Regions from separate parts of the Streptomyces sp. NBC_01471 genome, predicted to be linked through region 1. Evidence: riboswitches for the same ligand, from Rfam matches in the RefSeq annotation. Region 1 holds a riboswitch; each other region holds the start of a gene.

Region 1 (7,711 bases):
CCGGTCGGACACCGTGCAGGGCAAGACGCGGGTTTACTCCAGGGCCTGAGAACGCGGGCCCACTCAAGACATGCGGGAGCAAGTGGTGATCGAAGAGACCCTCCTCGAGGCCGAGGAGAAGATGGAGAAGGCCGTCGTGGTCGCCAAGGAGGACTTCGCCGCGATCCGCACCGGCCGTGCGCACCCGGCGATGTTCAACAAGATCGTGGCGGAGTACTACGGCGCGCTGACCCCGATCAACCAGCTCGCCTCGTTCTCCGTGCCGGAGGCCCGGATGGCCGTGGTGACCCCGTTCGACAAGACCTCGCTGCGGAACATCGAGCAGGCGATCCGTGACTCGGACCTCGGCGTCAACCCGAGCAACGACGGCAACATCATCCGTGTGACGTTCCCGGAGCTGACCGGTGAGCGCCGCAAGGAGTACATCAAGGTCGCCAGGACCAAGGCCGAGGACTCCAAGATCTCGATCCGCTCCGTCCGCCGCAAGGCCAAGGAGACGATCGACAAGATGATCAAGGACGGCGAGGTCGGCGAGGACGAGGGCCGCCGCGCCGAGAAGGAGCTCGACGACACCACCGCGAAGTACGTCGCGCAGGTGGACGAGCTGCTCAAGCACAAGGAAGCCGAGCTGCTCGAGGTCTGATGAACGACTCTTCCTGGGGTGCCCCGCAGAGCGGCCACTCCGTCGGGGAATGGCGACCCGCCCCCGACCAGGGCGCTGTCCCGGCGGGTCCCGCATACGGCGAGCATGAAGTTGAGCAGACTCGGCCCATGCCCATCGTGCCCGACTCAGGCAGAGACGCCGAAGACGGCGGTCGTGACCAGCACAGCCGTGCCGACCACGACCGGGGGGCCGCTCGCCCGAGTGGCCCCCTGTTCCGTGACGAGATGCCGCAGGAGCCCATGCCAGCCCCGCCGCCTCCCGAGAAGAAGAAGGCCGGCCGCGATCTGCGGTCGGCGATAGGGGTCGGTGTCGGCCTCGGCGTGGTGGTGGTCGCCTCCCTCTTCATCTGGAAGGCCGCGTTCGTGATCGTGATCGCGGTCGCGGTGGTCGTCGGCCTCTGGGAACTCACCTCGCGGCTCGCCGAGCGCAAGGGCATCAAGGCGCCGCTCGTACCGCTCGCGGTGGGCGGCGCCGCCATGGTCGTCGCCGGGTACGCGCGCGGGGCCGAGGGTGCCTGGATCGCCATGGCGCTCACGGCGCTCGCCGTCCTGGTCTGGCGGATGACCGAGTCGCCCGACGGCTATCTGAGGGATGTCACGGCGGGGGTGTTCGCCGCGTTCTACGTGCCGTTCCTCGCGACGTTCGTGGCGCTGCTGCTGGCGGCCGACGACGGCCCCTGGCGGGTGCTCACGTTCCTGGTCCTGACCGTGGTCAGCGACACGGGCGCGTACGCGATCGGCTGGCGCTTCGGCAAGCACAAGCTCGCACCGCGCATCAGCCCCGGAAAGACCAGGGAGGGGCTGTTCGGCGCGGTCAGCTTCGCGATGGTGGCGGGCGCCCTCTGCATGCGGTTCCTGATCGACGACGGGCAGTGGTGGCAGGGTCTGCTGCTCGGCCTCGCCGTCGCGGCCAGCGCCACCCTGGGCGATCTGGGCGAGTCCATGATCAAGCGGGATCTCGGGATCAAGGACATGGGAACGCTGCTGCCGGGCCACGGCGGGATCATGGACCGGCTGGACTCCCTGCTGCCCACCGCACCCGTGGTCTGGCTGCTGCTGGTGCTCTTCGTCGGCTCCTGAGACCGGCGATCGGCGTATATCCACGTCTCTGACCTGTGCCTTCACCGGAGGGAGGGGCGTCGTCCACAGGACGGCGGGCCCTCCCTCCGCTGTCTGCGACACTGGATGAACCATGCCTAAGCCCGGAGAACTCACTTTCGTCGCGCCCCGCGGAGCCAAGAAGCCCCCGCTCCACCTCGCCGACCTCACGCCCGCCGAGCGCAAGGACGCCGTGGCCGAGACCGGCGAGAAGCCGTTCCGCGCCAAGCAGCTGTCGCAGCACTACTTCGCGCGGTACACCCACGACCCCGCCGAGTGGACCGACATCCCGGCCGCCTCGCGCGAGAAGCTGCGGGAGGCGCTGCTTCCCGACCTGATGAGCGTCGTGCGCCACATCAGCTGCGACGACGACACCACCCGTAAGACGCTCTGGAAGCTGCACGACGGCACGCTCGTCGAGTCGGTGCTGATGCGCTACCCGGACCGGGTGACGATGTGCATCTCCTCGCAGGCCGGCTGCGGTATGAACTGCCCCTTCTGCGCCACCGGTCAGGCGGGCCTCGACCGCAACCTCTCGACCGCCGAGATCGTGCACCAGATCGTCGACGGTATGCGAGCGCTGCGCGACGGTGAGGTGCCGGGCGGGCCCGCGCGGCTCTCCAACATCGTCTTCATGGGCATGGGCGAGCCCCTCGCCAACTACAAGAGGGTGGTCGGCTCGATCCGCCGGCTGACCGACCCCGAGCCGGACGGTCTCGGGCTCTCGCAGCGCGGGATCACCGTGTCCACGGTCGGTCTGGTGCCGGCGATGCTGCGCTTCGCCGACGAGGGCTTCAAGTGCCGCCTCGCGGTCTCGCTGCACGCGCCCGACGACGAGCTGCGCGACACCCTCGTCCCGGTGAACACGCGCTGGAAGGTCCGCGAGGTGCTCGACGCGGCGTGGGAGTACGCCGCGAAGTCCGGCCGCCGGGTCTCCATCGAGTACGCGCTCATCCGCGACATCAACGACCACGCCTGGCGGGGCGACCGGCTCGGACGGCTCCTCAAGGGCAAGCCGGTCCACGTCAACCTGATCCCGCTCAACCCGACACCGGGCTCCAAGTGGACCGCGTCCCGGCCGGAGGACGAGAAGGCGTTCGTCGCCGCCATCGCCGCCCACGGTGTCCCCGTGACCGTACGGGACACCCGTGGCCAGGAGATCGACGGAGCGTGCGGGCAGCTGGCGGCCGCGGAGCGGTAGGGCCCGTGTAACGTGGGCCGCACATTTTCATATTCCGACAGGGGAGCGCCACAGCGCTGAGAGTGCGGCACGCCGCAGACCCTCTGAACCTTGCCCGGGTCATTCCGGGTAGGAAGTTCGGTCACTACTCAAGCTGTTCAGCCCTGCCCGTTTCCGCGGGCAGGGCCGCGTCTCTTCCTGGATGTCCCCATCCCAGGAGGAATCAGTGAGTACCACCAAGCGAGCGCGCACGTCCGGCAGAACGCTGACCACCAGGAGGCTCACCGTCACGGCGCTGGCCGCCGCGCTGGGCGTCTCGACGCTCGCTGCCTGCGGAAGCTCCGGCGACTCCGGTTCGGGCGCCAAGAACTCCAAGGTCGTCACGCTGGTCAGCCACGACTCGTTCGCCGCGTCCCCCGCCGTGCTGAAGGAGTTCACGAAGGAGACCGGCTACACCGTCCACGTCCTGAAGAGCGGGGACGCCGGAGCCGCGCTCAACCAGGAGATCCTCAGCAAGGGATCCCCGCGCGGCGACGTCTTCTTCGGCGTCGACAACACCCTGCTGTCGCGGGCACTCAGCAACGGCCTCTTCACGCCGTACCGGGCCAGGGGTCTGGACCAGGTCGATTCCGGGGTACAGCTCGATGCGGCGAAGCACCGGGTCACCCCCATCGACAGCGGCGACCTCTGCGTCAACTACGACAAGAAGTACTTCGCCGACCACAAGCTCGCCCCGCCCAAGAGCTTCGACGATCTGATCAAGCCGCAGTACAAGAACCTCCTCGTCACCGAGAACGTCGCCACCTCGTCGCCCGGGCTCGGCTTCATGCTCGGCACGGTCGCCCGGTACGGGAACGACGGCTGGCAGGCGTACTGGAAGAAGCTTGAGGCCAACGGCGTCAAGGTCGACGACGGCTGGGAGCAGGCGTACAACAACGACTTCTCCGGTTCGGCCGGCGGCAAGAAGGCCAAGGGCGACCGGCCGCTCGTCGTCTCGTACGCGTCGAGCCCGCCCGCCGAGGTGCTGTACGCCAAGCCGCAGCCGAAGACCGCCCCCACCGGTGTCGTCACCTCCACCTGCTTCCGGCAGATCGAGTTCGCCGGGCTGCTTGACGGCGCGAAGAACGAGAAGGGCGGCAAGGCCCTGATCGACTTCCTGATCAGCAAGAAGTTCCAGGAGGACATGCCGCTCAACATGTTCGTGGACCCCGTGGTGAAGGGCGCGAAGGAGCCCGCGGTGTTCACGAAGTTCGGCGCGAAGGTCACCCGTCCCGAGACCGTCGCACCCGGCACGATCGCCAAGAACCGTGATCAGTGGGTCAAGTCGTGGTCCTCGATCGTCCTGAAGTAGAGCCCGCGGCGCGGAAGGGGCCGTCCGCGACCGGGCCGGGGCCAGCGAACAGGGCGGCCCGGCGGCGGACGGCGGTGCGGCTCGCGCTGATGGCCGTGCCCGTCACGTTCTTCGCCGTCTTCTTCGCCTACCCGGTCGCCGCCATCGTCGGCCGCGGCCTCAAGGCCGGCGGCACCTGGCAGTTCGGGCGGATCGGCGACGTGCTGAGCCAGCCCGACATCCTGCACATCCTGTGGTTCACCACCTGGCAGGCGTGCGCGTCGACCGGGCTCACGCTGCTGATCGCGCTCCCCGGCGCGTACGTCTTCGCCCGCTTCGACTTCCCCGGCAAGCAGCTGCTGCGCGCCGTGGCGACGGTGCCCTTCGTGCTGCCCACCGTCGTCGTCGGGACGGCCTTCCTCGCGCTGCTGGGCCGCGGCGGCCTGCTCGACCAGCTGTGGGGCGTACGCCTGGACACCACCGTCTGGGCGATTCTGCTCGCGCACGTCTTCTTCAACTACGCGGTGGTCGTGAGGACCGTGGGCGGCCTCTGGGCGCAGCTCGACCCGCGCCAGGAGGAGGCCGCGCGGGTGCTCGGCGCCTCCAGGTTCGCCGCCTGGCGCCGGGTGACCCTGCCCGCGCTGACGCCCGCGGTGGCCGCCGCCTCGCTGATGGTCTTCCTCTTCACCTTCACCTCCTTCGGCGTGGTGCAGATCCTCGGCGGACCCACCTTCTCCACGCTGGAGGTGGAGATCTACCGGGAGACCGCCGAACTGCTCGACCTGCCGACGGCGGCCGTGCTGACACTGGTGCAGTTCGCCGCGGTCGGAGCGATCCTCGCGCTGCACGCCTGGACCGTGCGGCGCAGGGAGAGCGCGCTGAGCCTGGTGGATCCGGCGCAGACCGCGCGCCGTCCGCGGGGGACGGGCCAGTGGACGCTGGTCGGCGGGGTGATCGCGGTGATCGCCGTACTGATCCTGCTGCCGCTGGGGGTCCTGGTCGCGCGTTCGCTGGACGGCCCGGGGGGCTACGGCTTCGCGTTCTACCGGGCGCTCCAGTCGCAGGGCGCCGGCGGCGGTACGTTCCTGGTCCCGCCGGTCGACGCGATCTGGAACTCCGTGCGGTACGCCCTGGCCGCGACCGGGATCGCCCTGGCCGTCGGCGGACTCGCGGCCGCGGCGCTCACCCGGCGGGCCGGACGGCTGGTGCGCGGGTTCGACGCCCTGCTGATGCTGCCCCTCGGGGTCTCCGCCGTGACGGTCGGCTTCGGGTTCCTGATCACCCTCGACAAGCCGCCGCTCGATCTGCGCTCGTCCTGGATCCTGGTGCCGCTCGCCCAGGCGCTGGTGGGCGTTCCGTTCGTCGTACGGACGATGCTGCCGGTGCTGCGTGCGGTGGACGGGCGGCTGCGGGAGGCCGCGGCCGTTCTCGGTGCCTCGCCGCTGCGGGCCTGGCGCGAGGTGGACCTGCCGATGGTGCGCCGGGCGCTGCTGGTCGCGGCCGGCTTCGCGTTCGCCGTGTCGCTGGGGGAGTTCGGGGCGACGGTCTTCATCGCCAGGCCCGACAACCCGACCCTCCCGGTGGCGGTGGCACGGCTGCTGGGCCGGGCCGGTGAGCTCAACTACGGGCAGGCGATGGCGCTGTCCACGATCCTGATGCTGGTGTGCGCCGTGTCGCTGCTGGTGCTCGAACGCATTCGTACCGACCGCTCTGGAGAGTTCTGATGCTGCAACTGGACGGTGTGACGGTCCGCTTCGGGCAGCGGGTGGCGCTGGACGCGGTGGACCTGGCGGTCGCCGAGCACGAGACGGTCTGTGTGCTCGGGCCCAGCGGCAGCGGCAAGTCGACGCTGCTGCGGGTCGTGGCGGGGCTGCAGCCCGCGTCCGCCGGGCGGGTGCTGCTGGACGGGACGGAGCAGAGCGGGGTGCCGGTGCACCGGCGCGGTGTCGGCCTGATGTTCCAGGACCACCAGCTCTTTCCGCAGCGTGATGTCGGGGGCAATGTGGCCTTCGGGCTGCGGATGCGCTCCGTCCCCCGGGCCGAACAGCCCCAGCGGGTGCGGGAGTTGCTGGAACTGGTCGGCCTGCCCGGCGCCGAGCGGCGGGCGGTGGGCGCGCTCTCGGGCGGGGAGCAGCAGCGCGTCGCGCTGGCCCGGGCGCTGGCCCCACGCCCCAAACTGCTGATGCTCGATGAGCCGCTCGGTCAGCTCGACCGCAGCCTGCGTGAACGCCTCGTCGTGGAACTGCGCGGTCTGTTCGGCCGGCTGGGTACGACCGTGCTCGCCGTCACTCACGACCAGGGTGAGGCCTTCGCGCTGGCGGACCGGGTCGTGGTGATGCGGGACGGGCGGATCGCCCAGGCCGGTACCCCGCTGGAGGTGTGGCAGCGGCCGGCTTCTGAGTTCGTCGCGCGGTTCCTCGGTCTCGACAACGTGGTGGCCGCGACGGTCACGGGCCGGGCGGCCGACACTCCCTGGGGCAAGATCCCGGTGCCGGAGGGATCGGCGCAGGGGGAGGGCCGGCTCCTGGTGCGGCCCGCCGGTGTGCGGCTCGCGGCGCCGCGGGAGGGGCTGCGCTGCACGGTGGAGGCGCGCACGTTCCGGGGCAGCCACGTGGCCGTACTGCTCCGTCCGGAGCACGGACCGCAGCTGGAGGCCGAGTGCCCGCTGCTCACGGCGCCCGGTGTGGGCGAGACGGTGGGGGCGGTCTTCGGGGCGGCCGATGTGGTCCTGCTGGCCGCGGAGGAGTGAGGGCGGGTCCCGGGCGTCCGCCGGCCGCGGTCACCGGGCCGGGTGTTCCGGCAGGACAGCCCCGGCCGCCCGGGAGAACATCTGAGTGACCTCCGGAAAGGGCAAGGACACCATGAGCACCGAGAAGAACGCCGAGAACGACACCGCGGACGGGACGGGTGAGGGCATCACCCTCACCCGTGTTCTGGACGCACCGCCCGAGCGGGTCTTCCGGGCCTGGACCACGCCCGCGCAGTTCGCCGCCTGGTACGGCGGTGACGCGGAGGCGCCCCTGGACCGGGTCACCATGGACGTCCGCCCCGGCGGCAGATGGAGCCTGGTGCTGGTGGTGCCGGACCACGGCGAGATGCCGTTCCACGGGGTCTACCGTGAGGTCGGCGCCCCCGGACGGCTGGTCCTCACCCTCAAGGACGGGGGAGCGCCCGAGGACGTGGAGGGTGAGATCGTCACCGTCACCTTCGCCGACCTGGGCGGCGGCCGTACCGAGATGGCCTTCCACCAGGGCGGCGGCAACCTGACAGCCGGGCAGTACGAGAACGCCAGGGGCGGCTGGGAGATCTTCTTCGACACCCTGGCCACGGTGCTGGCCAAGGGCTGAGCCCCGAGGTCAGAAGACCATCCCGGCCAGTGCCTCGGGTGCCTCGTCCACCGTGTCGACCAGGGCGATACGGGACTCCATCGACCGGCCCTT
Region 2 (7,711 bases), 2.1 Mb from region 1:
GGAGCTGTGCTACGAGGTGAGCGATCCGTACGCGGTCCGGATGACCTTCCACCTTCCCGGAGACGCGCCGGTGACCTGGACGTTCGGTCGCGAGCTGCTGCTCGACGGGATCAACGCCCCTACAGGGGACGGCGACGTGCACATCGCGCCCAGCGATCCGTCAGGGCTGTCCGACGTTCATCTGCGGCTCCAGGTCGGGGCCGACCGCGCGCTGTTCCGGGCGGGCAGCGCCCCGCTGATCGCCTTCCTGGACCGCACGGACAAGATCGTCCCGCTCGGCGAGGAGTGCAGTCTGGGCGACTTCGACGGACATCTGGAGGCAGCGCTCGGCCGGATCCTCGCGGAGGAGAACGCCGGCTGAAGCCTGCGGCCCGAGGCCCGAGGCCCGAGGCCCGGGCGAGGGCGCGTAGCCGGGGTGCAGAGCGGGGCGGCTCAGTGCTTGCGGCGGCGGCCCCCGCCGCCCCGCGTGATGCCCCCTCCCGCGAGCGCCCGGCCCACCCCGCGCGACGGGCGGTCGGTCCCATGGCCCGCACGGTCGGCCGAGACCACGAGCGCGGCGAGCGCCGTGGTCACCGGCACCGAGGCGACCAGGCCGATCGAGCCCACCAGGGTCCGTACGATCTCCTCCGCGACCAGCTCGGAGTTGGCCACCGTCCCCACACTGCTCTGCGCGATGGAGAAGAGCAGCAGCAGGGGCAGCGCCGCACCGGCGTAGGCCAGAACGAGGGTGTTGACGACGGACGCGATGTGGTCGCGGCCGATCCGGATGCCCGCCCGGTAGAGCCCGCGGGCCCCCATCGTGGGATCGGCCTGGTGCAGTTCCCAGACCGCTGAGGTCTGTGTGACCGTCACGTCGTCCAGCACCCCGAGCGATCCGATGATGACGCTCGCCAGCAGCAGCCCGCTCATGTCGATGTGCGGGTAGAGGCCGTGGATCAGTCCGGTGCTGTCGTCGGTGTTGCCCGTCAGGCCGGCCCAGCCGATGAAGAGCGAACCGAGCAGCCCGATCAGCATCAGCGAGATCAGGGTGCCGATGACGGCGACCGAGGTCCGCGCCGTCGGGCCGTGGCAGGTGTAGAGGGCGATCAGCATGATGGCGCTCGCCCCGATGACCGCCACGACCAGCGGATTCGAACCGTGCAGGATGGCGGGCAGGATGAACAGCGTCAGCACGGCGAAGCTGACGGCCAGCGCGACCAGAGCCATCAGCCCGCGCAACCGGCCCACGGCGACCACCACCAGCGCGAAGATCCCGGCGAGCAGCGCCAGCGGGAACTTCCGGTCCACGTCGGACACCGAGTACTGCAGGTCGCGGGGGGCGTCGGGGGCGTACGCGACGATCACGCCCTGCCCCTGGTGCAACTGGCGCGGGGAGTCCGACCGGACGATCTCGGCGAAGGTGCGGCCCTTGTCCTTGCCACTCGTCACCTCGATCTTCGCCTTCTTGCACGGGGCGCCCTGCGGGGCCGCACCGGCACCGGCCTGCTGCTCCGCCGCGCTCTCGCCGTCGGTACCACTCCCGCTCCCGCCCCCGTCGGCCGTCGACGACTGGTCGGCGTGCAGGTCCTTGCAGTTGACCGCGGTGATCTCCACCACCTTGCCCTGCCGGGTCTGCCGGTCGAACCCGACACCGCTGCGGGCATGGTGCGGGTCCCCGTCCGGCCAGAAGACCGCGAGACCGGCAACGACCGCCGCCGCGAAGGGAATCAGCACGGCTGCGATGACCTTGCGCAGGTGCCTGGACACCGGCGCGGCAGGGCCGTGACCGTGCGGGTGGCCGTGCCCGCCGGGGGACGGTTCAGGGAGTGGTGTCACCGCCAGATCATCGCAAGAAGGGGGAGGCCCTCTGTTCAGCGTGCGCTCTTGGGCACTAGCGTGGGGGGCACCTTTGCACACGCGGGAGCTCGGAGCACCGGGCTGAGAGGGCGCTGATCAGCAGTCTGCTGAGAGCTGCGCCGACCGCCGAACCTGTTACCGGGTAATGCCGGCGTAGGGAGTAGGTCTCATGACCACAGTGGATGCACGCACGCCTGCCACCGATCAGGACGAGCGCAAGCCGGGCTGGCACAAGGGATATGTCGCGGGCCCGGAGGGCTCGCGCGCGGATCTCCGGGTGCCCGTCAGGCAGGTGCACCTCACCAATGGGCAGGACGTGACGCTGTACGACACGTCAGGCCCGTACACCGATCCCACCGTCGAGACCGATGTCCGGCGCGGGCTCGCCCCGCTCCGGGAGAACTGGATCATCGGCCGCGGCGACACCGAGGAGTACGCGGGCCGCCCGGCCCGCCCCGAGGACGACGGGATCAAGCACACATCGCCGCGCGGAGGGCTCCGTAACCTCGACGCGGTCTTCCCCGGCCGTCCCCGCCAGCCCAGGAGGGGGCGCGAAGGGCGCGCGGTGAGCCAGCTCGCGTACGCCGTGCGCGGGGAAATCACCCCGGAGATGGAGTACGTCGCGATCCGGGAGAACGTCTCCCCCGAGGTCGTACGGGAGGAGATCGCCGCCGGCCGGGCGGTCCTGCCGGCCAACGTCAACCACCCGGAGATCGAGCCGATGATCATCGGGAAGCGCTTCCTGGTGAAGGTCAACGCCAACATCGGCAACTCCGCGGTCACTTCCTCCATCGAGGAGGAGGTGGACAAGATGACCTGGGCCACCAAATGGGGCGCAGACACGGTCATGGACCTGTCCACCGGGCGCAATATCCACGCCACCCGCGAGTGGGTGCTGCGCAACTCCCCCGTGCCGATCGGCACGGTCCCGCTCTACCAGGCCCTGGAGAAGGTCGATGGCCAGGCCGAGGAGCTGACCTGGGACATCTACAAGGACACGGTCATCGAGCAGGCCGAACAGGGCGTCGACTACATGACGGTGCACGCGGGGGTGCTGCTGCGGTACGTGCCGCTCACCGCACGCCGCAAGACCGGGATCGTCTCGCGGGGCGGCTCGATCATGGCGGCCTGGTGCCTGGCGCACCACAAGGAGTCGTTCCTGTATGAGAACTTCGAGGAGCTCTCGTCCATTCTGGCCTCCTACGACGTCACCTACTCGCTGGGCGACGGACTGCGGCCGGGGTCGATCGCGGACGCCAACGACGAGGCGCAGTTCGCGGAGTTGCGCACCCTCGGGGAACTCAACACGATCGCCAAACGTCATGGTGTACAGACGATGATCGAGGGTCCCGGTCACGTCCCGATGCACAAGATCAAGGAGAACATCGACCTCCAGCAGGAGATCTGCGAGGAGGCCCCCTTCTATACGCTCGGCCCGCTCACCACGGACGTGGCCCCGGCGTATGACCACATCACCTCCGGCATCGGGGCGGCGATGATCGCCTGGTGGGGCACGGCCATGCTCTGCTACGTCACGCCCAAGGAGCACCTGGGGCTGCCCAACCGGGACGACGTGAAGACCGGCGTCATCACGTACAAGATCGCGGCCCATGCGGCGGATCTCGCCAAGGGGCACCAGGACGCGCAGAAGTGGGACGACGCGCTCTCGGACGCACGCTTCGAGTTCCGCTGGGAGGACCAGTTCAATCTCGCTCTCGACCCCGACACGGCAAGGGAGTTCCATGACGAGACGCTGCCGGCCGAGCCGGCGAAGACCGCGCATTTCTGTTCCATGTGCGGGCCGAAGTTCTGCTCGATGAAGATCTCCCAGGACATCCGCCGCGAGCACGGCGGAAGCCAGGAGGAGATCGAGTCGGGGATGGCGGAGAAGTCGAAGGAGTTCGCGGCCAGCGGCAACCGGGTGTACCTGCCGATCGCCGACTGACGACGCCATGTGCCCCCGGTACGGGGCCGGTCCCGTACCGGCCGGTCCCGTACCGGGCCCAACCTGCCTCGCACCGGCCGGTTCCTACCGCGGACCGGCCGGTGCGTCACTCCGGCTGGTGGTCGGGGCCTCCGAAGTCCGGGCTCGTGAAGTCCGGGCTGGTGAAACTGGGACGCTCGTGGGCCGTCGTCCCGCCCGAGTCCGGACTGGCGAAGTCGGGACGGCTGTAGCCGAGGTTCGGGATGCGGCCCGCCGGGCGGTACGGGGCGGGGGCCGCCGGGTCGACGCTCGGGTCGGCCAGTGCCGCGCTCAGGAACGGGACGATGCCCCGTTCCAGCAGGGCGTGGCGCCAGGCGTCCCGGGCCCGGGCGACCTCTTCGGAGAGCTCGTCGTCCCCCTCCTCCGTCTCGGGGTGCACTTCGGTCGAGCCGTTGCGCAGCGCCGTCAGGAGGAGCCCGATCGCTGCGGCCAGGATGGCGGCAGCGGTGAGGGCCGCGAAGAACCAGCCCGCGGTGACCATGGTGTTGCCGAAGGCGGGCGCCGGATCGAGCGCCTTGAGTATGTAGCCCACCAGCAGGAAGATCACGGCGGCGGTGCCCGCCAGTACCGGGGCCAGTACCGCGAGTACGGCGGCGAGCCCCGCACCCGCGTGGGCGCCGCCTCTGACGGGAGCGAGGACGGAGGCGCGCACCGAATCCGGGGCGGGCGTGCGCAGTCCGGCGCGCACCTTCACGAAGTGCTCGTACTCGGCTGCCGCGGTCGAGGTGACCAGGCTGTCGGCGTCGAGCACCATGGTGCGCAGTTGCTCGCTGTTGAGCCGCTGCCCCAGCTCGGCCAGATCCGGTCGGTCGGGCGCGGTGCGCAGTGCGTCGTCGAGGAGCCGCTCGAACTCCGGACGGTCCTCTGTCAGCAGGTGCGAAGCGCTGTTCATGTGCATCCCCCGATGCTCCGTCGGGCCGTACCGACCGCCTTCTGACGGGCAGTCGGGCGTAAACGGAGGAGAGCCTGCTACGGATAATCCGATGGTAGAGCTGTTATGGCGCGGGGTGACAGAGGGTTTCCGGAAATCGCCTTCGCGTGCGCTGTTCAGTTCGGCAGCGGCAGCTGCACCACGAGTAGCTTTCCGGCCATGGTCACGCCGCCGTCCATGGCGACGGCGAGCCCGTCCGCGTACAGGTGCGGGCCCTCGATGACGGTACGCGGGCTGTCCTCGCCGTCCTCGGCCCCGACCTCGCCCAGCAGGTACGGGATGGGGCTGTGGCCGTGGACGATCCGGTGGCCGCCGAAGACCCCCAGGAGCTCCTGCACGGCCTGCGGTCCCGACTCGTCGCGGAACGCGAAGCGCTTGGTGAACTTGCGGAACAGGTCCCAGCATTCGTCGGCGTCGTTGCGGGTGAGCGTCTCGCGGACGGTGTCGTTGACCGCTTCGAGCGAATCGCCGTAGTCGAGATAGGCGGTGGTGTCGGAGTGCACCAGGAGGTGGTCGTCCTCCAGCTCCATGGCGTCGAGCCGTGACATCCACTGGAGGTGGACGTCCTGCAGCCGGTCCATGTCGGCCTTCTGGCCGCCGTTGAGCAGCCAGGCCGCCTGGAAGGTCGCGGTGCCCGCACCGGAGTTGACCGGGGTGTCGCCGAAGCGTTTGGCGCCGATGAGCAGCAGCTCGTGGTTGCCCATGAGGGCCTTGCAGTAACCTCCGGCGGCCGCGGCCTCGGCGGACAGCCGCATCACCAGGTCGATGACGCCGATGCCGTCCGGGCCGCGGTCGGTGAAGTCGCCGAGGAACCAGAGGCGGGCGTTCCCGGCGGCCCAGTTGCCCTCGGTGTCGATGAGCCCCTGGGCGCACAGGGCGGCCAGGAGTTCGTCGAGGTATCCGTGGACGTCGCCGACGACGTAGAGCGGTCCGAGACCCCCCTCGCCTTCGGAGGGAGCGGGGAGGGGCTGGGGTTCGGGCACGATCGGTACGACGACCGTGTCACCGGGGCCGCCACGGCTGATGACGGGCAGGTCCCGCTGGGTCGCCGTATACCCGTCCGGCTCCTCACCGGCGGCGTACCGCGGCGCCTTCCCGGCCTCGTGGACGTGCTCGGACGCGGGCAGGGGCGGTACGCGGAAGTCCCGCACTGTCGCCGTCCGCATCGCGGGTTCCAGACCGGCCCCCTGAGTCATCGACCCCTCCACCACCGTCGCGCGCCGTGCACCGGTCGGACCTGCCTGGTCGGGGGGTCCGCGGTGTCGTGCGCCCATCATAGGAATGCGACCAGCACTCTGTGACGCACCAGGGGTGCTGAATCCGGACGGTCTGCCGACCGACCGCCCGTTTCGCACCTATTGAGGTGGTCAGTCCGGCGCGGGGGAGCGGGGTGCGCTGACCGTCGTGCGCGGCGGGCGGCGCTGCGAGGAGGTCCGGACGATGAGTTCGGTCGGTATCACCTGCTCGACCGGGTGATCGTCATTGATGCCTTCGATGGCATCGATGAGTAACTGGATGACGGCCGTACCGATCCGGCGGGGCTTGAGCGAGAGGGTCGTGATGGGCGGCTCGGTGCTCGCGTACACGGTGGATTCGCTGCAGCAGACCAGCAGCAGATCCTCGGGGACACGCAGTCCGTACCGCCGTGCTGCCGCCAGCAGGTCGGTGCCGTTGGGGTCGAAGAGTCCGTAGACGGCGTCCGGACGGTCCGGACGGGCGAGCAGGCGGTCCGCGGCGACGGCTCCCGCGCACGGGTCGTGCGCGGGGTAGGACTCGTACACCGGATCCTGTCCGACCCGCTCGCACCAGCGCAGATACGCGGTGGTGGAGAGGCGGGTGTACGTGTCCGTCGTGGTGCCGGTGAGCAGCCCGATACGGCGGGCCCCGGCTGCGGCGAGATGGTCGAGCAGATCGAGGACCGCGGCCTCGTGGTCGTTGTCGACCCAGGCCGTGACGGGCAGGGTGCCCGCCGGGCGGCCGTCGGAGACGACGGGGAGGCCTTGGCGTACGAGTTCGATGACTACGGGGTCGTGGTCGGAGGGGTCGATGACTACGGTGCCGTCCAGCGCGACGTTCGACCAGACGTCGACCGCGCTGTGGCGCGACGTCGCGGGGAGGATGACGAGGGCATAGCCGCGTGCGAGCGCGGCGGAGGTGGCGGCTCTGGCCATCTCGGCGAAGTACGCGAATTCGGTGAAGGTGAAAGGTTCATCCCCGTACGTGGTGACCGTCAGGCCGATGAGGCCGGACTTTCCGGTACGGAGGGTTCGGGCCGCGGCGGAAGGGCGGTAGCCCAGCCGGTCGGCGACCTCGCGGACATGGCGGCGGGTGGCGTCCGGGAGCCTGCCCTTGCCGTTGAGCGCGTCGGAGACGGTCGTGATGGAGACACCGGCTGCGGCGGCCACGTCCCGGATGCCCGCTCGTCCTTGCCGGTTGGCCCTGCGGGGAGTCTCCGCCCGGCTCACCTGGTGCTTCCCTGCTGCTGTCATGGCGAGCCGATAGTAGGGCGATGAGGGGCGGTTGAGCTGAGCGCATATGCACGCGTTGACAGGCACGTTTCTGCATGATCATTTAGCATCAATCACCTTTGAATACAGGGCATTTGGGGGTCATGTCAAAAGAGTCTCGGGTGTCGGTGGGCGTGTGCCTGGCCCATGCCTGATGTTGCGATGAGGTCTCAACTCACCTCTTCGGGGGACGCGCGCCACGGCGCGAGCCATGGGCGCGCGCCAGGTCCGGAAGTACGCCCCCCGTCGGCGCCCGCCATTCGCACGGAGCGGTGTTCCTCATAGGGTGGGTTCATCCGAGTCGAGGAGGACCCGCTGTGAGCCAGAAGAGCCCCAGGCTGCGCGCCGCACTGGACGGCATTCCCGCGTACGTTCCGGGCAGGCCGGCCGCCGAGGCCGGCCCGGTCGCCTACAAGCTGTCCTCCAACGAGAACCCCTATCCGCCGCTGCCTG
Region 3 (7,711 bases), 4.3 Mb from region 1:
GCGTCTCGGTGAGCGGGAGTTCGGTGATGCCGGGCACCAGCTCGTGGGCGTCGCGGAGCAGTTCGTACACCCCGCCCGCGGTGACCGTGGTGTCCCAGCCGAGCTCCTCGCTGGTCGCGCCGACCACGAGTTCCCCGTTCTCGCGGGGGACCAGATAGACATCGCTGCCCCGGACGACCGCGCGGACGGTCCGGCTGAGGAACGGCGCGTACACGGGCGGCACCGTCAGCCGCAGGACCTGCCCCTTGACCGGGCGTACCGGCGGAAGCACCGCGTCCGGCACCCCGGCGAGCCGGCCGCTGAGGCTGCCCGCCGCCAGGACCACCCGGTCGGCGGTGAGCGCGACGCCGTCGGCGAGCACGACGCCGGTAGCCCGGCCGCGTTCCACCGTCAGCCGCTCCGCCCAGCCGCGGTGGAAGGTGACCCCGGCCCGCTCGCACGCGGTGAGCAGCGCTTTCGCCAGCCGCCGCGGATCGACCTGGTGGTCGCCGTCCACCCGCAGCCCGCCGCGTACCCCCGGCGCGAGCATCGGTTCGAGGCGCCTGCACTCGCGTCCCGTGAGCCATTCGGACTCCAGGCCCGAGCGGAGCTGGAGCGCGTGCAGCTCCCGCAGACGGGCCCGGTCGTCGAGGTCGAGTGCCACGGCGAGGGTGCCGCAGGCGCGGTAACCCAGCTCCTGCCCCGATGCCTCCTCCAGCTCCGCCGCGAACGCCGGGTAGCGGCGGGCGGACTCCAGATTCAGACCGAGCAGGACCTGCTCGCCGTAGTGCAGTTCCGTGACGGCGGCCAGCATGCCGGCCGCGACCTGTGCGGCGCCGCCGCCCGGCTGCGGGTCGACGACGGCGGTGCGCAGTCCGCGCTGCGCCGACCGCCAGGCCGTGACGAGGCCGATGATCCCGCCACCGATGATCAGTACGTCGGGCAGCGTGTCCGCGCGGTCGGTGCGGTGCGCGTGGTGGTTGGCGTGATGCGCGTGCATGGGCGTCCAGCCCCTCCCTTCGCCGGCATGACCCGGATCAGGTTCGTACGGTCGGAGGCCGTCCAGCCCCCCTCTCAGCCCGGTACGCCCGGACTCCCGCGAGTGGTTCAGCGTGGCCAGCCTAACCCCGGTCCGCGCCGCCCCGTAAGGCGTCCCGGGACGGCCCCCTGTCCTGACGGTGCGTCAGCTGCTTAAGGTGATCGGGTGAGTGAGCCGAGGAACGTCGTCATCGCCGGTGCGGGCATGGCCGGAGTGCAGACCGCTGTCGCCCTGCGGGACCAGGGCTTCACCGGGCCCGTCACGCTGATCGGTGAGGAGTCCCACCAGCCGTACGACAGACCGCCGCTCTCCAAGTCCGTGCTGCTCGGCAAGGCCGAGGGCTCCGCCTTCGACGTCGACTTCGGCGCGCTCGGGGTCGAGCTGCTGCTGGGCTGCGAGGTGACCGGCGTACGCCCGCGGGAACGGGAGCTGGACACCTCGCGCGGCCCCGTCCCGTACGGGTCGCTGGTCGTCGCCACCGGCGCCCACCCGGTCACGCTGCCCGGCAGCGAGGGCGTTCCCGGCGTCCATCTGCTGCGCACGCTCGACGACGCGGGGCGGCTGCGGGCCGTCCTCGCCGACCGGCGGGACGTCGTGGTGGTGGGCGCCGGCTGGATCGGCGCCGAGTTCGCCACGGCCGCACGGGAGGCGGGGTGCGCGGTGACGGTGGTGGAGGCGGCCGGCCGGCCGCTCGTCGGGGCGTTGCCGGCCGAGATCGCGGCGCCCATGGCCGACTGGTACGCCGACAGCGGCGCCGAACTCGTCACCCACGCACGCGTGGCCCGCGTCGAGCCGGGGGCCGTGGTCCTGGAGTCCGGGCGGCGGCTGCCCGCCGCGGCCGTCCTCGTCGGCATCGGGGCCAGGCCCGCGACCGGCTGGCTGGCCGGCTCCGGAATCGCGCTGGGCACCGACGGCTCGGTCACCGCCGACGAGCGGCTGCGCACCTCGGTCGCCGATGTGTACGCGGTCGGCGACTGCGCGTCCTTCCCCTCCCGCCGGTACGGCGAGCGGCTGCTGGTCCACCACTGGGACAACGCCCTCCAGGGGCCGCGCACGGTGGCGGCGGACGTGATCGGCGAGACGCCGCAGGTCTACGACCCGGTGCCGTACTTCTGGTCCGAGCAGTTCGGCCGGTTCGTCCAGTACGCGGGCCACCACGCGGCCGCCGACACCCTGGTCCGGCGCGGCGACCCGTCCGGTCCGGCCTGGTCGGTGTGCTGGCTGCGGGAGGGGCGGCTGGTCGCGGTGCTCGCCGTCGGCAGGCCCCGGGACCTGGCCCAGGGCCGGAAGCTCATCGAGTCGGGAGCCCCGGTGGATCCGGTGCGTACCGCCGATCCGGCCGTGCCGCTCAAGTCGGCGGTACGCCCGGAGACGGGCCGGAGCTGAGCACGCGCCGCCTGAAGGGCTGAGTCCGGGTATCGACTGTCAGTGCGGGATGGCAGGCTTGTCCCGTGACCGAGATTGACGCAAAAACCGATGCTCTCATCCCCGCCTGGCTGCACCTGCCCGACATCGCCGAGATGTTCGACGTCGAGGTGACCCGGGTACGCCAGCTGGTCAGGGACGGCACGCTGATCGCGGTGCGCCGTGGTGAGAACAGGGCGCTCCAGGTGCCCGCCGCCTTCATCGACGGCACCAAAGTGGTCAAGGGCCTCTCCGGGACCCTGACGCTCCTGCGGGACGACGGCTTCAGCGACCAGGAGATGCTGGAGTGGCTCTTCACCCCCGACGAGACCCTGCCCGGCACGCCCGCGCAGGCGCTGAGCGAGAATCGCGGGACGGAGGTGAAGCGCCGGGCCCAGGCGCTCGCCCTCTGACCGGATGGTGACCACCCCGCGGTGTACGGAAGGGGCCCGCAGCCCCGGCCCGTACACCGCGGGTCCGTACCGCCGTTCGTCACCGCCGTTCCTGTACGGCAGCCCATCGCTGTCCACCAGTGCATCAGCTCACCTGTCCATCAGCTCAGCAGTCCATCGCCGTCCCTGGGGGGAATCGCCCGATGTCCACCGCACCCGCACCGCTCTCCGACGCCCGGCTGTATCTCTGCACGGACGCGCGCAGGCGCCAGGGTGACCTGCCCGAGTTCCTGGACGCCGTCCTGTCCCACGGCGTGGACATCGTCCAGCTGCGGGACAAGGGGATGGAGGCGGCCGAAGAGCTCGACCACCTCCAGGTCTTCGCCGACGCCTGCCGCAGGCACGGCAAGCTGCTCGCGGTGAACGACCGGGCGGATGTCGCGCACGCCATCGCGTCCGACGTGTTGCACCTGGGCCAGGGCGACCTGCCGGTCCCCGCCGCCCGTGCGCTGCTCGGCCCCGAGGTGCTGATCGGCCGCTCGACCCACGCCGAGTCCGAGGTGGACGCGGCCGCCGCCGAACCGGGCGTGGACTACTTCTGCACCGGGCCCTGCTGGCCCACCCCGACCAAGCCGGGTCGGCACGCGCCGGGGCTCGGCCTCGTGCGGTACGCGGCGGCGCTCGGCACCTCCCGGCCCTGGTTCGCGATCGGCGGGATCGACGCGGGCAACCTGGACGAGGTGCTGGACGCGGGGGCGCGCCGCGTCGTGGTCGTCCGTGCGATCACCGAGGCGGGCGACCCGGCTGCTGCGGCTGCCGCTCTCGCCGCCCGGGTCCGGGCCCGTACCGGGCAGGAAGCCCGGTAGGGACCGGGAGGCCCCGCCGGGGACCGGCGATCAGCAGGGCCAGGAGGTCCGGCCGGGGTCTGGCAGACGGCCGGCAGGGAAACGGACGTACCGGTTCCGGATAACTGTCCGATGGGTGGACAAGTATCTCGCAAATCGGTCATAAAGTCCCGGCGTGGTTGGGGGAGAGGTAAGCCCTGACTAATCTGCCCGTATGGCCTTCGGTACCTCTTCCACCAGAACCGACCACGCCCGGACCGTGCGCGATCTGCTCGCGACCGGCAGGACGCTGTACTCCTTCGAGTTCTGGGCGCCCAAGACCGAGAAGGGCGAGCGGAACCTCTGGAACGCGCTGCGCCGCGTCGAGTCGGTGGCACCCAGCTTCGTGTCCGTGACCTACGGCGCGGGCGGTTCGTCGCGTGCGGGCACGGTCAGGGCCACCGAGCAGATCGCCTCTGACACCACACTCACCCCGGTCGCGCACCTCACGGCCGTCGACCACTCCGTCGCCCAGCTGCGCAACATCATCGGCCAGTACGCGGACGCCGGGATCCGGAACATCCTCGCTGTCCGCGGTGACCCGCCCGGCGACCCGATGGGCGAGTGGGTCAAGCACCCGGAAGGCGTCATGTACGCCGCCGACCTGGTGCGGCTGATCAAGGAGTCCGGCGACTTCTGCGTCGGCGTCGCGGCCTTCCCCGAGATGCATCCGCGTTCGGAGAACTGGGAGAGCGACATCCGGCACTTCACCGACAAGTGCCGGGCCGGCGCCGACTACGCGATCACCCAGATGTTCTTCGACCCGGAGGACTATCTGCGGATGCGCGAGCGGGTCGTCGCCGCAGGCTGCGACACCCCGGTCATCCCGGAAGTCATGCCGATCACCAATGTGCGGCAGCTGGAGCGGTTCGCCCAGCTCAGCAACGCGCACTTCCCGTCCGGCCTGAAAGAACGCATCCACGCGGTCAAGGACGACCCGGCCGCTGTACGCTCCATTGGCATCGAGTTCGCTACGGAGTTCTGCGCGAAGCTGCTCTCCGAGGATGTTCCTGGACTGCACTTCATCACGCTGAACAACTCCACCGCGACCCTCGAAATCTACGAGAATCTCGGACTGCACAAGCAGTCCTGACCGGTCCATCCGTCCCCCGCACGGGACGATGGCCGCAGAGAGGGGCGTACATGGGCTGGACGGTCCTCTATGTCGGGTTCGGATTCGTCGCGCTGTGGCTGCTGGGCGAGGTGCTGCTGCAGTACAAGGCCCGGCTGCGCTGGCGTCTGCTCGCCTTCACCGGGTTCCTCGGCGTGGTCGTCGGTGTGCTGCTGCACTCCGTACCGGTGATCGTGGTGGGCGCCCTCGCGTTCGCCGTCGGCCAGTTGTACGTCACGCTCTCCTTCCGGCGCGGCTTCTCGACCGGCTGGGCCATGAAGGGCGCACCCCGGGAGAACAAGCGGCGCAGGGCGCGCGGCGGGAACACGGCGAAGGATCCGGTACTCGAAGTCTCGGACCTGGAGTACGAGCAGCCCGGGCAGGACCGGCCGGGCGGCCAGGACCAGGACCTGCTGGACGGCGGCCCGCACGGCGGCCACGAGGGCCCCTTCGCGCAGCACGGCCCGGACCACGACGGCTACGAGCAGGCCGGGTACGGCGGCAGCGGCTACGGGACGGACGACGGGTTCGGCTACCACGGATCCGCCTACCCGCAGCACACCGCGGACTCCGGCACCTCCCCGGAGCCGCAGACCCCCGAGCCCATGGCCGCCGGTGTCTACGCCCCGCAGCCGATGCCCGACGACACCGGCCAGTACGGCATATACAGCGACACGGCGTACGGAACCGCGGCGCAGTACGGCACCGGCTACGACCAGAACGGCCAGTCGTACGACGGCCAGTACGGCTACGGCGGCGAGCAGCAGCAGTACCCCGCCTACTCGGACCCGTACATCGGCGCGGGCCAGTACGGAGCCTCCTACGGGGGCCAGCAGCAGTACACCGATCCGTACGCGGACCAGTACGCCAACGACACCCCGCCCGGCGGGGTCTGGGTCCCGCAGCAGCGCGACACCGAACCGGCGTACGGCTTCCCGCACAACCCGTCGTACGGGGAGCACGCCGACCACCCCGACCACTCCGGGCAGCAGCCGTACCAGAGCGGCCACGACGGCCACAACGAGCAGCAGCGGTACTGAGAGCGGTCGGCGCCCGCCACCGGGTGCGGTACGCCGTGTCCCGGGCGGCGCGGGCGGTGCCGCGCCGTCCGCCGGGTGTTCACCGCGAGCCGCGGAACCCCTCGCCCTCGACGATCAGCCCGGCGGCCAGCGCCCCGGACATGCCGGCGTGGGCGAGCCCGCCGCCCGGGTGCGACCAGCCGCCCGCGCGGTAGAGGCCGGGCAGCGGAGACCTATTGGGGGCGGGCAGCAGCTGCCCGTGCGCACCGGCCAGTGCCGGGCCCGGCACCTCGGGCGAACCCGTTTCCCGAAGCGTGTCGGCGGGGGTCCGTACCTCGCGCCACAGCGTGCGCTCGCGCAGCCCGGGCACGGCCGCCTCCGCTGCTGCCACCACCCGGTCCGCGAACGCTTCGGCCTGGTCGCCGGTGGACCAGTTCTCCGTCCCGCCGACGGTCCCGCGGATGACCGGGACCGTGACCGTCAGCGTCAGGGACTCGTGCCCCGGGCCGGGAACCAGCGCCGGATCGTCGGGGCGCAGCACGGTCACCATCGGCAGGGTGCTCTCCGCCCGGTGCACCACGGTGCGGTGGACGGCGTCCGCCGGCCGGTCACCGCGCAGCGCCAGGCAGACCACGAACCGGCCGGACCCCGCGTCCGTCTCCCGGCGCGGCGCACGGGCCGACGGCAGCGGGGCGCCCGCGACCACGTGGTCGGCGTCGACGCCGCGCCCGTCGGCCAGCTCCAGACCGCAGGCCCGGCCGTCCTTCTCCCGTACGTCCGTGGCCTCGGCCGAGAACACGAACTCGACCTTCCGCGCCAGGCACCGCTCGTACACCGCGTCCGCCAGCGCGCGCATCCCACCGCGTACGTACCAGTTGCCGAAGGTCTGCTCCATGTACGGCAGGACGGCGGCCGACGCCGGGGCGGTCAGCGGATCGAAACCGTGGGACAGGGCGTAACTCGCCAGCAGGGCAGCCAGCCTCGGATCGCGCAGCTCCCTGCTGCCGATCTCGCCGAGCGTGGACGCGCCGCGCCGCAGCAGCCCGGTTCTGAGTGCCGGGTACGGTTCGCGGCCCAGCGGTGCGGGATCGGCGGGCAGCGGCTCTTCGAGGAGCGGGCGCCTGGTCCTGTCCCAGGTCTCCCGGGCCCGGTCGAGGAACGCACCCCAGCGGGCGCCGGCGCCGCCGCCCAGCGCCGCGTCCAGGGCCGCCACGGCCCCTGCACGTGAGGCGTTCGGCAGCAGGACCTCCGTCCCGTCGTCGAAGAGATGGCGGCTCGCCGGGTCCACCTGGACGAGTCCGACGCACTGCTCCAGCGGTTCACGGCCCGTCTTCACGAAGAGGTCGCGGTAGACGGCGGGCAGCTGGAGCAGCCCGGGCCCGGTGTCGAAGGCGAAGCCGTCGCGTGCGAAGCGGCCCACCGCCCCGCCGTGGGTCTCCGTACGTTCGTACACCGTCACCCGGTGGCCTGCCACAGCCAGCCGGGCGGCAGCCGCCATGGCGCCCATCCCGGCGCCGATCACCGCAATCCGTGCCATGGCAGGGACTTTATCGGTGTCCGCACGCCCCCGGTGGCGCACACACGTCTGAGTATCCGTACCTAGAAGCGGAGATGAGTAGTTACGCGGATAGGCTCCCACCTGCGAAGACGGCAGAGTGTGGGGCACGGAAGGGGCGCGGCGCCGGCACTGCCGACACGGGGCGGCGGAACGGCGCGGCTCCCCTGACGAGTACGGGTGTACGGGGGAGTACAGCGGGGGAGTACGGGGGAAGCGCCGCTCAGGAACGGCCCGGGAGACCGGGCGGGGACGGGCGGCGCTCTTTCCTTTCCCGCACTTCCCGCACTTCCCGCTCCTCCCGGCCGTCTCGGTCCTCCGCGCTTTC
Region 4 (7,711 bases), 800 kb from region 1:
TCAAGGACCTGAACGTCTCGGTCGCCCTCTCGGGCGACATGGACGACGTCCATTACTCCGGCTCCAACACCAGTGTCCTGCCGACCGACACCACCAAGAACACGGTGTACGCGTTCGCCAAGGAGCACGGGATCGAGTCCGCCGAGCAGTTCGGCATCCACCTGGCCCGGCACTTCGTGACCACCCAGGAAGGGATCCACCGCGCCAGGATCCGGATAGAGGAGTACTCCTGGGAGCGCATCGCCACCTCCGACGCCAGCTCGCAGTTCATCGGTGCCGACGACGTGCAGCACTCCTTCGTCCGCAAGGGGCAGGAGCTGCGCACCTCGGAGATCACCTTCGACGGTGAGAACTGGCAGGTCATCTCGGGTCTGAAGGACCTGACGGTGATGAACTCCACCAACTCGGAGTTCTGGGGCTACGCCAAGGACAAGTACACGACGCTCAAGGAGGCGTACGACCGCATCCTCGCGACCGCGGTGTCCTCCCAGTGGCGGTACAGCTGGTCCAACGACGCGGACCGCATGCCGAACTGGGAGAAGTCCTACGAGCAGTGCAAGAAGCACATGCTCCAGGCCTTCGCCGAGACGTACTCGCTCTCCCTGCAGCAGACCATGTACCAGATGGGCTCGCGCATCATCAACAGCCGGAGCGAGATCGACGAGATCCGCTTCTCGCTGCCGAACAAGCACCACTTCCTGGTGGACCTGGAGCCCTTCGGGCTCAAGAACGACAACGAGGTCTACTACGCGGCCGACCGCCCGTACGGACTCATCGAGGCCACCATCCTGCGGGACGGCGCCGATGCCCGTATCCCGGTGGACATGACCAACCTCTGAAACCCGACCGGTGCACCGTCGCCGGCCGCCTCAGCCGGCGGCGGTGCACCGGACCCGGACCGGCACACAACTTCACTTCACCACCTCGGCACCCGGAGCCACGCGGCTGCGGCACTCAAATCCTCCTGGGGTCCTGCCGTGCCCACATCGCTACTGCGAGAGAAGGTATCCCCATGGCAGCAACGGCAGCCGCGCGCACGGTCATTGAGAACGTAGCCATCGCGACAGTCGACGCCCACGACACCGAGTACGCATCGGGCCATGTCGTGGTCGCAGGGAATCGCATCGAATCCGTCGGCGCGGGCAAGGCCCCCGACGGACTCACCGGCGTCGTACGCCGGATCGACGGCACCGGTCACCTGGTGACGCCGGGTCTGGTCAACACCCACCACCACTTCTACCAGTGGATCACCCGGGGTGTGGCGACCGACCACAATCTCTTCAACTGGCTCGTCGCGCTCTACCCGACCTGGGCGCGCATCGACGAGCAGATGGTCCGCTCGGCCGCGCAGGGCTCCCTCGCGATGATGGCCCGCGGTGGTGTCACCACCGCGATGGACCACCACTACGTCTTCCCGAAGGGCTCCGGAGACCTGTCGAGCGCCGTCATCGGCGCCGCCGCCGAGATGGGCGTACGGTTCACGCTGGCCCGCGGGTCCATGGACCGCAGCAAGAAGGACGGCGGGCTGCCCCCGGACTTCGCCGTCGAGACCCTGGAAGGCGCCCTCGCGGCCACCGAGGCGACGGTCGACCAGCACCACGACGCCTCCTTCGACGCGATGACCCAGGTCGCGGTCGCCCCCTGCTCGCCCTTCTCCGTCTCCACCGAACTGCTGAAGCAGGGTGCCGAGCTCGCCCGCCGCAAGGGCGTACGCCTGCACACCCACGGCAGTGAGACCGTCGAGGAGGAGCAGTTCTGCAAGGAACTGTTCGGCATGGGCCCGACCGACTACTTCGAGTCGACCGGCTGGCTCGGTGACGACGTGTGGATGGCGCACTGCGTCCACATGAACGACTCCGACATCGCGGCCTTCGCGCGGACCGGAACCGGCGTCGCCCACTGCCCGTCCTCCAACGCCCGTCTGGCGGCCGGGATCGCCCGTGTCCCCGACATGCTCAAGGCCGGCGTGCCGGTCGGCCTCGGGGTCGACGGCACCGCGTCCAACGAGTCCGGCGAGCTGCACACCGAGCTGCGCAACGCCCTGCTGATCAACCGGCTCGGCGCCCACCGTGAAGCGGCCCTCAACGCCCGCCAGGCGCTGCGCCTCGGCACGTACGGCGGTGCTCAGGTCCTGGGCCGCGCCGCTGAGATCGGTTCGCTGGAACCGGGGAAGCTCGCTGACCTCGTGCTGTGGAAGATGGACACCCTCGCCCATGCCTCCATCGCCGACCCGGTGACCGCGCTCGTCTTCGGGGCCGCGGCCCCCGTCACCCTCTCCCTCGTCAACGGCAAGCCGGTCGTCGAGGACAACCACCTGACCACGGTGGACGAGGACGCCATCGCCCGCTCCACGCGGGACGAGGCCCGGCGCCTGGCGGAGATCGCCGCGCGGGCCTGACGTCCGACAAGCTCCGGCCGGGGAGGACGGTCCCCGGTCGGCGGCCGCGAACCCGAGCGGGGTTCACGGCAGCCGTGACCGGGGGGCGTGTGCCCAGAGTGCATACGCCCTCCGGGGCGGTGACGTACCCGGAAGCCACCCCGGAACCCCCGTGCCCCGCCCGGTACTTGACCGAGAACACAGCAATTCCACCAGCACCCCTCCCGCAGCCGCACCTGCATTCCGCACCACCTCCCTGACACCCACGTCACCGCCGACGTGTACCCGACCGGAGGAGCCGCCGTGGCCGCCGAGCCCAGGTTTCGCACCGATGCAGCAGACGCCGACACCGAATCAACCGGAGACCCCGGGGTGACCCCCGTGGAACCCGGTCACACCTCAGTGGAACCGGGAGAGACCTCCGTGAAGCATCCGGTCGATGAAGTTCTCCCGCCCTTCAAGATGTTCAGCAGCGGCCTCCAGCATGTGGCCGCCATGTATGCGGGAGTTGTCGCCCCGCCCATGATCGTGGGCCCCGCCGTCGGGCTCAGCGCGAAGGAGACCGCCTTCCTCGTCGGGGCCGCCCTGTTCACCGCGGGCATCGCCACCCTCTTCCAGACCCTCGGGTTCTGGCGGGTCGGTTCCCGGCTGCCGTTCGTCAACGGTGTCTCTTTCGGTGGCGTCAGCCCGATGATCGCCATCGGCAAGGGCCGGGGGCACGACGGCATCGCCGTGATCTTCGGCGCGATCATCGTGGCGAGCGTACTGGGGTTCATACTCGCCCCGTACTTCAGCAAGTTGCTCCGGTTCTTCCCGCCGGTCGTCACCGGCACCGTCATCACCCTCATAGGGGTCTCGCTGCTGCCGGTCGCCTTCGGGTGGGCCCAGGGCACCCAGGGGGCGGCGGACTACGGTTCGATGAAGAACATCGGCCTGGCCGCCCTCACCCTGGTGATCGTCCTGGCCCTGCGGAAACTGCTCCGCGGCTTCCTCCAGCAGATCGCCATCCTGCTCGGTCTGGTGATCGGTACGCTCATCGCGATACCGATGGGCATGACCAGCTTCGACGCGATGCGCAACGCCGACCCGATCGGGTTCCCGACGCCGTTCCACTTCGGCGCACCGCAGTTCGAGGTCTCCGCGATCATCTCGATGTGCATCGTGATGCTGGTCTGTATGACCGAGTCGACCGCCGACATGCTGGCGCTCGGCAAGATAGTCGGCCGGCCCGCCGACGAGCGGATCATCGAGGGGGGCCTGCGCGCCGACACCGTCTCCAGCCTGATCAGCCCGTTCTTCAACAGCTTCATGGCGAGCGCCTTCGCACAGAACATCGGCCTGGTGGCGATGACCAAGGTGCGCAGCCGGTACGTCGTGGCGACGGGCGGCGGGATCCTGATCCTGCTCGGCCTCTGTCCGATGGCCGCGGCCGCGATCGCGCTCGTACCGCTCCCGGTGCTGGGCGGTGCCGGGGTCGTGCTCTTCGGCTCCGTCGCCGCGAGCGGTGTCCAGACGCTGGCCGGCGCGGCCATGGAGAAGGGCGAGAACGCCCTGATCGTCGCCACCTCCCTGGGTATCGGGCTGATCCCGATCGCGGCGCCGAACTTCTACCACGCGTTCCCGAAGAACGTGCTGGTGGTGCTCGACTCGGGCATATCCACCGGGTGCGTGGTGGCCATCGTGCTCAACCTGGCCTTCAACCACCTGGGGCGCAGGAAGGACGCCGGGGTCCCGGAGACCCCGGGCGAGCCCGCTGCCGATGACAACTCGACGCAGCAGGCCGTGGCCAAGGCGGCAGCCGCACTGCACTGACCGTGCGGCACTGACGGTGGCATGACATACGGGGCGCGTTCCGCACCAGTGGTGCAGAACGCGCCCCGCCCCCGTGCCCGCGGGCCGGTCAGCTGATGCTGTACGGGTCCCCGTATACCTTCCAGCTGAGCGGCGTGTGCAGGTCGAGATTGCCGTTCTTCAGGAAGACGCGCTGCTCGGTGTCGACCCGGCTGGTGTCGCTGTGGGCCTCCTCCTGCTGCATCGCCCAGACCCGGGCGTCGAGGAAGGCGTTGAGGTACGTGGTCTCGTTGCCGCCCTGTGCCGGGGTCTTGGCTTTGGCCAGGGCCCTCTTGCGGATGGAGCTGAAGCTGGTGCTGTCGTCCCCGTCACCGTGCATGACGATGGCGTCGTAGTAGGCGAACTGGCCCAGGACCCCGATGCCGTCGGTCTTGCCCTGCTTCACGGCCGGGTTGAAGTAGACCCGGTCGCGCTCGTCGTTCTGGGCGGTCTGGAAGGCGGTGTCCTTGGCCGCGGTCTTCCAGGCGCTCTCGAAGGCCGATCCGAGGCCCGAGTGGGAGTCGCTGCCGTTGACCTTCTCCAGGGCGGGGAGGTATTTGGCGAGCGGGTTGCCCGGCTCCCGGTCGGTGTACAGCTTCACCAGGTCCAGCATGTCGCCGGTGCCGGAGCAGAACCCGATGATGCCGGCGGTGTACCCGCGGCCGTCTCCTATGTCCTCGATGTACTTGTACTGGGCCTTCCAGTCCAGTGAGGAGTTCTCGGCGCTGGAGACCAGCTTCATGGCGATCTCCTTCTTCGCCGGGTCGTCGAGTCCTGTCGCCGCCGTGGCGACGTGCCGTGTGGCGTGTGAACTCACGTGCTCCGCCGGGGCGTTGGTCGCGTAGGCGGTGGCCGGGACGGCCACCAGGGCCAGCCCGAGCACGGTGCGCGTGATGATCCTCCGGCTGCGTCCAGCGGTGGTGCGGTGGGGGGCTTTCACCGGTCCTCCAAGGGGAGTTCGTGCGGCGATGTTCTGTTAGGAAGCTTTCCTATCAGCTACCCAGGAGGCCGTACACCCCCTGGGGTGAAAGGAGTTGAGCGAATTGGACACGCCCCGGACTGATCCTGACCGATGGCGCGCGGAGGGTGGCGAAAGGTAGGCAGGGTGTATCACCTATTTTGCCCGAAGGTGACTCCACGCAACCGGACGGCCTCCGTGCGCCACGGCGGCGGATGCACCGGCCCGCGCGCTGTAGCGTCTGCGGTATGGACGATCACTCAGTAGTCGATGTCGGCGACGTACGGCTCGCGTACCGCACCTGGGGCGACCCCTTCGGCGCGCCGGTGGTGCTGCTGCACGGCCTCGGCGGTTCGTCCGCGACCTGGGAGGAGACCGGGCGGGTGCTCGGCGAGGAGTGGCGGGTGTACGCCCTCGACCTGCGAGGACACGGGGAGAGCGACTGGCCGGACGAGTACTCGTTCGAGCTCATGCGCGACGACGTACTCGGCTTCCTGGACGAACTGGAACTGGACCGGGTCGGGGTCGTCGGCCACTCCATGGGCGGCGTCGTCGCCTACCTGCTCGCCCAGGAGCACGCGGACCGGGTGGAGCGGCTCGTCCTGGAGGAGACCCCGCCGCCGTACCCCAGGGACGTGGCCGAACCGGAGCGACCCGAAGACCCGGTCGACTACGACTGGAACGTGGTGCCCGCCATCAGGAACGAGATCCGCGAGCCCGGTCCCGAGTGGGCCGAACGGCTCGGCGAGATCGTCGCCCCGACGCTGATCGTGACGGGCGGCCCGGACAGCTCGATGCCGCAGGAGCGGATCCCCGACATGGCAGCGGAAATCCCCGACTGCAGGACCATCACGATCCCGGTCGGCCACACCGTGCACGCGCTGGAGCCCGGACAGTTCTCCGCCGCGGTCAGTGACTTCTTCACCAGCTGAGCGGCGGGTGCAGCGTCCGGCCTGGTGAACACAGCGACCCCCTGCTCGTCGCCGTCGCCCCCCGCGGCTGCGCACCCTCGCCGCGGACAGCGTGGCGCCGCACGTTAGCCTTGCCGTCGTACCGGACACGGGGTGCCCCGTCCAGGGGCTGAGATCACACCCGCCGAACCTGAACCAGTTAGCACTGGCGGAGGGATGTCGCTCATGTCATTTCCACCTGCTCCCAGCAGCACGTCGGCCACAGGTCCGCGATCCGTCTTCGACGGCCGGATGCCCGCCGAACCCGGCGACTTGCGTATCGAGGCACGCGGCATCGCCCCGGTGCCCGGGCACCATCGCTATGGCGGCCCGGGCCGGCTGTTCACCGTGTGGTTCGCCCCGAATCTGACCATGACCGGCGTGTTCACCGGCACCGTCGGTATCGCGCTCGGTCTGGACGTGCCCACCGCCCTGGCGGCCGTTGTGCTGGGCACCTTGATCGGCGCCGTTCCCACCGCGTATCTCGGAACCTGGGGCAGCCGCACCGGGGCAGGTCAACTGCCCTTGGCCCGGCTCGCGTTCGGCCGCTCCGTCCTGGTGCCCGGCCTGCTGCAATGGCTGTCGTCGGTGGCCTGGGACGCACTCATCGGGCTGTTCGGCGGAGACGCGCTGGCCCGGCTCTGCGGCTGGCCCTTCTGGCTGGGCGTACTGGTGATGATGCTGGGACAGGGGTCCCTCGGAGTGCTGGGCTACGAAGCGATCCACCGGCTCCAGAAGCTGATGACCTTCGTGCTCGCCGCCGCTTTCGCCGCCCTGGCCTTCAGACTCCCGGACAGCGTCCAGCACGCGGCCGCCGCCCACGGCGCCGACCGCGCCGGTGCGTTCGTACTGACCAGCACCATCGCGCTCAGTCTGGCGCTGTCGTGGGCTCCGTACGCCAGCGACTTCAGCCGCTACCTGCCGCAGGACACCTCCCGGCCGCGGATGTTCTGGTACACGCTCCTCGGCGTCAGCGTCTCCTTCGTGGCGGTCCAGTCACTCGGGTTGTGGGGCGCCTCGGTCTTCACCGACCAGACCGCCCGCGGGGTCGAAGGACTGCTGGGCGGCGGCATACTCGGCGGGCTGGGGCTGCTGGCCGTGGCGCTGGCCGCCCTGTGCAGCAACGCCATGAACGACTACAGCGGCTCGCTGGCGCTGCAGACCATCGGTCTGCGCGTCCCGCGTCCGTTCGCGGCCGCTCTCGCCGCCGTACTCGGTTTCCCGCTGGTGCTGTGGATGCATGCCGCCGACACCACCGCCCGCTTCCAGAACGTACTGCTGTTCGTCGGCTACTGGATTCCCGGCTTCGTCGCCGTCGTCGCGGTCGACTGGTTCGCCCGGGCCCGCGCGGGCGAACCGGTCGATCCCACCACGGAGAGCGTCCGTTCGCGGTCCGGCCGACCCGCACTGGTGGCATTCTGCGCCGCCTTCGCCGCAGCGGTCCCGTTCATGAACACGGGTCTCTACACAGGTCCGGTGGCCGCCGCACTGCACGGCGCCGACCTCGCCTACTACGCGGCCTTCCTCACCGCACTCGTCGTCTACGCCCCCTTCAGGCTGCGCCGCCGCCCGGCCGTCTGAGCGGAACAGGGAGGC

What was found. A riboswitch is a leader RNA that binds a small molecule or an ion and turns the genes downstream of it on or off. The one in region 1 is predicted to bind thiamine pyrophosphate.
Region 2: it holds a riboswitch for thiamine pyrophosphate, as region 1 does, so the genes downstream of both, thiC (phosphomethylpyrimidine synthase ThiC) here and OG285_RS07900 (thiamine ABC transporter substrate binding subunit) in region 1, are expected to answer to the same signal.
Region 3: it holds a riboswitch for thiamine pyrophosphate, as region 1 does, so the genes downstream of both, thiO (glycine oxidase ThiO) here and OG285_RS07900 (thiamine ABC transporter substrate binding subunit) in region 1, are expected to answer to the same signal.
Region 4: it holds a riboswitch for thiamine pyrophosphate, as region 1 does, so the genes downstream of both, OG285_RS04425 (cytosine permease) here and OG285_RS07900 (thiamine ABC transporter substrate binding subunit) in region 1, are expected to answer to the same signal.

Annotation. Positions count from the first base shown of each region.
Region 1 covers NZ_CP109450.1:1,800,978-1,808,688, reverse strand. The annotation lists gene frr (ribosome recycling factor) at 86-643, shown strand; gene OG285_RS07910 (phosphatidate cytidylyltransferase) at 643-1,743, shown strand; gene rlmN (23S rRNA (adenine(2503)-C(2))-methyltransferase RlmN) at 1,856-2,962, shown strand; TPP riboswitch at 2,992-3,095, shown strand; gene OG285_RS07900 (thiamine ABC transporter substrate binding subunit) at 3,168-4,292, shown strand; gene OG285_RS07895 (ABC transporter permease) at 4,382-5,995, shown strand; gene OG285_RS07890 (ABC transporter ATP-binding protein) at 5,995-7,020, shown strand; gene OG285_RS07885 (SRPBCC domain-containing protein) at 7,133-7,618, shown strand; gene OG285_RS07880 (LOG family protein) at 7,628-7,711, opposite strand, start outside.
Region 2 covers NZ_CP109450.1:3,947,875-3,955,585, forward strand. The annotation lists gene OG285_RS17345 (SsgA family sporulation/cell division regulator) at 1-361, shown strand, start outside; gene OG285_RS17350 (YibE/F family protein) at 433-1,815, opposite strand; TPP riboswitch at 1,887-2,013, shown strand; gene thiC (phosphomethylpyrimidine synthase ThiC) at 2,006-3,781, shown strand; gene OG285_RS17360 (hypothetical protein) at 3,888-4,718, opposite strand; gene OG285_RS17365 (metallophosphoesterase) at 4,868-5,947, opposite strand; gene OG285_RS17370 (LacI family DNA-binding transcriptional regulator) at 6,119-7,240, opposite strand; gene hisC (histidinol-phosphate transaminase) at 7,576-7,711, shown strand, end outside.
Region 3 covers NZ_CP109450.1:6,100,053-6,107,763, forward strand. The annotation lists gene thiO (glycine oxidase ThiO) at 1-979, opposite strand, end outside; TPP riboswitch at 977-1,089, opposite strand; gene OG285_RS27315 (NAD(P)/FAD-dependent oxidoreductase) at 1,184-2,404, shown strand; gene OG285_RS27320 (Rv2175c family DNA-binding protein) at 2,470-2,835, shown strand; gene thiE (thiamine phosphate synthase) at 3,018-3,680, shown strand; gene metF (methylenetetrahydrofolate reductase [NAD(P)H]) at 3,874-4,791, shown strand; gene OG285_RS27335 (hypothetical protein) at 4,842-5,849, shown strand; gene OG285_RS27340 (phytoene desaturase family protein) at 5,929-7,365, opposite strand; gene OG285_RS27345 (TetR/AcrR family transcriptional regulator) at 7,710-7,711, opposite strand, start outside.
Region 4 covers NZ_CP109450.1:1,003,951-1,011,661, reverse strand. The annotation lists gene pucL (factor-independent urate hydroxylase) at 1-839, shown strand, start outside; gene OG285_RS04445 (8-oxoguanine deaminase) at 1,013-2,398, shown strand; gene OG285_RS04440 (nucleobase:cation symporter-2 family protein) at 2,840-4,189, shown strand; gene OG285_RS04435 (chitosanase) at 4,278-5,147, opposite strand; gene OG285_RS04430 (alpha/beta hydrolase) at 5,414-6,097, shown strand; TPP riboswitch at 6,216-6,310, shown strand; gene OG285_RS04425 (cytosine permease) at 6,293-7,696, shown strand.